2 regions of the Rosistilla ulvae genome follow, and region 1 is predicted to be linked to the other one. Evidence: riboswitches for the same ligand, from Rfam matches in the RefSeq annotation. Region 1 holds a riboswitch; the other holds the start of a gene.
The links. A riboswitch is a leader RNA that binds a small molecule or an ion and turns the genes downstream of it on or off. The one in region 1 is predicted to bind cobalamin.
Positions count from the first base shown of each region.

Region 1 (3,210 bases):
TAAAGTCCAGGCACGATCCAGCAAAACGGGCAAGCGAACGGTGGCGATGAAAACAGTGTCGACCGACGGTACGATTGTTTCTGGAAATCGCTCCGGTGCTAAAAACGTGATCGTCAGCACGGGAGTACGCGGCCTCAAGGGACAAGGACTACTTCAAGTTGGACAAGTGAAAAAGCTTGAACTTCGCGATCGTTTAGGAATGCCCCGGCAAATGTTCGGGCGCATCGTGAACGTGGCGGAGCGAACGATTGCCAAAGTAGAATCGGGCAGCGCTGACGCCGACAAGTTGATACGACCTTACAACGAGGTTTATCGACTGTGGGAAGCGTTAGGCGATTTGGTTGACCCCGAGTCGCTTGGCCTATGGTTCCAGACTCCCAACGATTCTTTCGATGGACTGAAACCGGTCGAGGTCATCGAGCGTGGCGAAATCGATCGACTCTGGGACATGGTGTTCGAGTTGCAAACAGGTATGCCGGGATAATGAAAAGATTGCAATGAACTCTGACTCCAAAGAATCTGCTTTCGGGCAGGACAGCAACGACCAAATGATCGCCGGCGGTGGGAAGTTGGGCGAAACTCGTGAGCCGCAAGGGGCTAGCCGCGAGTTTTGGTTGGGCTAGCGACTTGCCGCTCATGCATGTCCTTCTGGATCAGCCCACTGAGTTTCCCGCATGAATATCACCTCGCCACAACAGATTGATACATGGCTGTCGTCCCCGGTCAGAACACCAAAGGCTGGAGTTCAAAGAGGCCAAGGATCAGTTCAACAACAAAAAGCTGTATCGTTGTTGCGTCGCGATCGCCAACGAAGGCGACTCCGCCCTCCCATCTGGGGTGGATGGCTTATAAGAAAAGACGATTGACGACAGCCATGCAATCGATAATACTCGGGCCGTTCGAGGTGACGGGAGTGTTGTAGCACTGCCCGTGAACAGGGAACTCCGGTGAAATTCCGGGACGGTCCGGCCGCTGTATGTCACTGGCAACCTCAATCGGGTTGCGTCGATTGCTTCTTCTTTTTAGCCATTGCTCGGTTTGCGAGTGAGAAGGCGTGGAGCTATCGAAACGGTGGTGAGTCAGAAGACCTACCTCGATCTAGACGATTCTGTGCCTTCTCGGATTGAGGCGGTTGTCGCGATCGAATGTCATCCCATTCGATCGGAATGATTTTCTTGCAGTGACCAATTTGGCGTACAGCCCATCCTCGTCTCTCATCCGCTGCGCTATCGAGCGCGATGGCAAGAGTGCGGTTGTGGCCAACGACGCCCAAATCTCTTATGCCCCATTCCATCAAACACGAGTTTTCGTACGCAGTTGCCCCAACCAGCCTCGCCAAAAATTCAAAACGCGGTTTCACGCTCGTTGAACTTTTGGTTGTGATCAGCATCATCGGGGTCCTCGTCGGCCTGTTATTGCCTGCCGTCCAAGCAGCTCGCGAAGCTGCACGACGGATGTCATGCAGCAACAATCTAAAACAGATCGGCCTCTCGCTTCACAACTATGAATCGGCGTTCCGAGTCTTCCCGTCCCAGTCGTCATCGCCGGGGCCGGGTGCAGAGTGGACGACGCAGCGGGGCAGCTGGTTCACGTCGATCCTTCCGTTCATCGAACAAGATGGACTCTTCAGTTCCTTCGACAGTGACTATCACTGGCACGCTCCGGAGAATCTCGAAGCGGTGTCGACGGAAGTCCCAATGCTTCGCTGCCCCTCGGCTCCCGATCGGACGGGGTTTGAGTGGACGGTGCTTGTCGATTACCCCAACGGTTCGTCGACCTATTCGCTTACCGCGAGAGACACCTATTACGGTGCCACCACCGACTACGCCAACGTCGGCGGTGTCGGATCGCAGCTGAGTGCAACGCTTCCACCACAGCAGCAACTCTCCGACCCAAGCAACTGCGGCGTGCTCAAATCAACCGCCGTACGCTTGGCTGAAATCATTGACGGCTTGTCCAACACCGTCTTGCTGGTGGAGTGTGCCGGGCGGCCTGTGCTGTACCAAAAGGGACGTGCGGTACCCGACGGTGTCACTCCCAAAACATGGAGCGGAAGCTCCAGCGTGACGCGGCCCCTGCCGACCGGTGGCGTCTGGGCCAGCCACAACAAAGGGTTCCTAGTGTACGGATCCCAACCCGATGGCAACACCGCGATTCGTCCCGGTCTGTGTAGCGTGAATTGCAGCAACGACAACGAGGTCTATGCGTTCCATCCCGGCGGAGCCAATGTTTTAATGTCCGATGGGGCGGTGCGGTTTATAAGCGAATCGCTCCCGATCGAGCAGCTTGTCGCGTTGGTCAGCCGCAATGGGCGGGAGGTCGTTTCGATTGACTGATCCGCCGCAAGCCAAAGTGTTGATGGTCGTGGGAACCAGTTCGTCGGCGGGCAAGAGCCTGTTGACGGCTGCGATCTGCCGTTGCTTCGCTCGACGCGGTTTGCGCGTCGCACCGTTCAAATCGCAGAACATGTCCAACAACGCAGCGGTCTGCAGCGGCGGAGGCGAAATCGGCAGGTCGCAAGCGTTGCAGGCGATTGCCGCGGGCGTGGCACCCAGCTTGGACATGAACCCGGTTTTATTGAAACCCGAAGGGCAGACCCGTTCGCAAGTTGTGGTCAATGGCCAGCCGACGCAAACGCGTGAGGCGACCGATTACTTTCAACGCCGCGAACAATTGTGGCCCATCGTCACATCGGCTCTCGACCGACTGCGGGCCAACAACGATGTTGTCGTGATCGAAGGGGCTGGCAGTCCGGTAGAGTTGAATTTGGCGGGCGTCGAACTGGTCAACATGTCGGTTGCCCGCTACTGCCAGGCTCCCGTCTTGCTGGTTGGCGACATCGAACGCGGCGGAGTGTTCGCGCAATTGCTCGGCACGCTATGGCTTCTGTCTCCCGAGGATCGCGCACTGGTCCGTGGGCTGATCGTCAACAAGTTTCGGGGCGACCTTTCGCTCTTTGATTCGGGAGTGGAGATCCTGGAACAGCGCGGGAAAGTTCCCGTGCTTGGCGTTCTCCCCTGGATCGGATCGCTGCACTTGCCCGAAGAAGATGCGGTGGCGCTGGACTGTCTGGCCCAGCCCAGCGATCCTCCAACCGAGACTGACGACGGGCGACGTGTCGACGTCGCGGTCATCCGCTTGCCTCACATCGCCAACTTCGACGACTTCGATCCGTTGGAAACGGAACCCAACGTTCGGCTGCGCTACGTT
Region 1 is NZ_CP036261.1:7,250,916-7,254,125, forward strand. Features, by position in the region: gene EC9_RS25520 (hypothetical protein) at 1-484, shown strand, start outside; gene EC9_RS27230 (hypothetical protein) at 498-623, shown strand; cobalamin riboswitch at 886-1,110, shown strand; gene EC9_RS25525 (DUF1559 family PulG-like putative transporter) at 1,281-2,336, shown strand; gene EC9_RS25530 (cobyric acid synthase) at 2,329-3,210, shown strand, end outside.

Region 2 (3,210 bases), 2.8 Mb from region 1:
CCCGCGGTGGTTGTGTTGTTGACGTTGGAATAACTCCACCCCGGTCCCCATTGGTTTGTCCCGAAGGTAGCGCCGCCGGAAGACCAGCTGCCGGTAGCGGCTCCAAAACCGTAGCCGTTCAAATAGCTACCGTCGGCGGTGGCGTCGGTGTATCCCGACAGTTCATTAAAATCGATCACCATGTCGGCAAGCGAAGGTGCCGCCGCGGCGAGCGAGATCATCAAAGCAAGCAGTTGAATTTTCATCGTTGTGGTTTCATCAGAGGTGTGGGAGTTCAGTGGTCGATGGGGGCGTGGGCTGCGTCGCAAGTCGGCAGCCAAGCGTGCAATCGACGGGTTAAAATCAGTAGACGCTGGAGTCGACAACTTCGCCCTTGCCGCGCGTGATCAGTTTTCCAAGCAGCTGTTTGTCGATCGTTTCGGCCATCAAGATCGTTCGGCCATCGGCAAACAGCACCGTCGCCCCGCCGCTGTGCAGACTGCGGATCTCGTTGTCGCCGATCCAGGCGTCGGGATCGTTGATCCCGTAAGCTTGCACAAAGACGTTGCGGCCATTGATCCATTCGCTGTCCGGGCCGCCGACGTCTTCGGCGACAGCAAGCGTTTGAGTTAAGCCATCGCGAATGTCGCGAAACCGCACCGACCGCTCGTACAGGAAGATGCCGTCTTCGGGATCGGTGTCGACGATCCGTTCGCCGTAGATGCCGCCGTAGTCGGTCCTGCCTCGCGTCACAGGCTGCTCGATCGCCGAGGGGCATTCGTAGACGCTCAGCCGCGTCGACGCGGCGGGCAGATTTTCGGCGGCGTCGTACGGCAGCGACCAATCGATTTGGGCGTGGACGTTTTGTTGTTCCAAGAAGGGCAACAGCATCGCCGACCAGGCGAATTGCCGCTGCGTTGCCGGTGCGCCCCAAGACCGCCACTCGATACATCCGGTGGGCAGCGTTTGATGCACATCGTGGTAGTTGTGCAGAGCGATTCCCTGCTGATGTAAGTTGTTCTTGCAGCTCATCTTGCGAGCGGCTTCGCGAGCCGCTTGGACGGCAGGCAACAGCAGCGCCACCAAGATCCCGATGATCGCGATCACGACCAGCAATTCGATCAAGGTGAATCCGGCAGCTTGGAGCTTGGGCAGCCGCAATTTGGCCAGCCGAACGATTTCCAGTTGTTCTGTCGATGAGACGGCTGTCCAACCGCCGATTTCATTTTTTGTGCGGCCACATCCGCTGCAAATCCCTTGGCGATCCAACCGGCACAGCTTGGTGCACGGCGATGTGATCTGTGGTTCCCTAACGCGTGGCATCTCTGTCCCGATCCCTTCGCTGCGGCGTCGTAACACGCTTCGCCGCGAGACCTCGGCGCGCAGCTTCCTTGTCTTCTGAGAACCGATTTCGATTTTCAGAAAGAGTGAGGGCGCAGCGACGAAGGGGGCAAAACGTGTCGACAAACGATGAAGTAAATCAATGCGTCATGCCGACACCATGCAGAGCAAACGGCAAACACGCCGCGTTTCACTAGCTATTGGGGGCTGAACACATTGCAACGACCGCCTCAATCCAAGAAGGCACTCAATCGTCTTGCGCGTGGTAGGTCTTCTGACTCACTGCCTTTCGAATACTCACAGCCTTCTCGCCTGGAATTCCAAGCAATGGCACTTCGGTAGAAGGAGCATCGAATCGAGTGCGTTGGCACTCGAAGCAGTTCACAGCGGCTGGACCGTCCCGGTTTTTCACCGGAGTTCCCTGTTCGCTCGCGATGCAGAAGCACCGCAAGTCACCACGAACGAGTCACATGATAGTACCGCGATTCCTCGCGTCAACCGCCACTTTTGGCTGAAACTGTGACGAAGAGGATGTCAGGAAATTGTTGCTCGCGTCGCGTTGACTCAATCGACTAGGAAGACGCCGTAGCGCCAGACGAAGTGCATGGTGGCGATCACGATTAGGTTCCAGGCGATGAAAAAGAACTTGGTGAATAGGGGCGGGTATTGCTTGGGGCCGGCGATCGCATCGAGGCTGAAGAAGAGCGCGCCGGCGAACATGAATCCAGCGACGATCGGCGAATGGAAGTAGGTCCACGAGATCGCTACCTCGATCAGCATGATCCCGACTAACAACCACTTCGACGGGACCGCTCCGATTGTGATTGCTGTGTTGTGACGCTGGGCGATGCGGTCCTCTTCGATATCCATTAACTGCCCAAACAGATGACTCTGCATCGCAAACAATGCGCTGAAGACCATTGTGGCGGCATTCAACTGAGGGACGCCGCACAGCCAACTGCCCAACAGAAAGATCAATAGGTAACCGATCTGATTCAACAGATCCAAGACCGGCAGGCGTTTGAAACCGAACGTGTTGTAGGTTGCGTTGGTCATTAGCACCGCGGCGAACCAGAGCAGCATCCACGAGCCGCCGATGATGACAAACGCGATCACAAAGGGAACCTGCACCGCGGCGATGATCCATGGCAGCCGCTGCCGCATCGACGCGTCGGGACGCCCGCCAAACAGCCAGCTGTCCTTTCGCGGATTGCAGAGATCGCTGACGTAGTCGCCCAGGTCGTTCCAACCATACAACAGCAACCCCAGCGGAAAGCTGACGTAAAAGCAGCCAAGCCAAAACGGAATCGATCCGAGCATGTCGCGCCCCGCAAAGGGGAGCAGATAGAACCAGACATGTGTCGGCCAAAATCCGGGTCGCGCGATTTTGATGATTTCCAACATGTCTTGGGTTCGCTTGCGGTAATACGGTCTCGACGACAATCTACCAACCGTCATCGCCGCACGAAAACAACGGAGCTAAGATTCGATTCGGCCGCGCCAGGCGACTCGGCGACCGCGGATGTGTCGCCACAAAGCGATCCATTGCAGCACCGCAAACAGCACCAACGCAAAGGGATGCAACCACGCCGATGCCAGCGGTTGGCGAAACCGACGGACCGAAGCGACCCGCGACAGCGTTGCGACACAAAAAGCAAAGGCCCCGATCGCACAGGCAATCCACTTGCCCGCGACCGCAAACACGATCAAGGCGATCGCCGCAGCAAGCGGTGCTAAGCAGAAGAGCGTCACGGGGACGATCAACGCTGGCCGGGCGAGCGCTTCGTCGGCGTTTTTCATCACGCCATCGATCACCTCCGACCCGCTGCGGTACATCCGTACGCTCGCCAGGTCGGTCCCATCGATCACGTCGGTCATCAACTCCGCCTG
Region 2 is NZ_CP036261.1:2,528,333-2,531,542, reverse strand. Features, by position in the region: gene EC9_RS09110 (DUF4465 domain-containing protein) at 1-245, opposite strand, end outside; gene EC9_RS09105 (DUF1559 family PulG-like putative transporter) at 343-1,302, opposite strand; cobalamin riboswitch at 1,568-1,795, opposite strand; gene EC9_RS09100 (UbiA family prenyltransferase) at 1,885-2,778, opposite strand; gene EC9_RS09095 (glycosyltransferase) at 2,800-3,210, opposite strand, start outside.
Region 2: linked by a shared signal. The riboswitch ahead of EC9_RS09105 (DUF1559 family PulG-like putative transporter) and the one ahead of EC9_RS25525 (DUF1559 family PulG-like putative transporter) in region 1 are both predicted to bind cobalamin.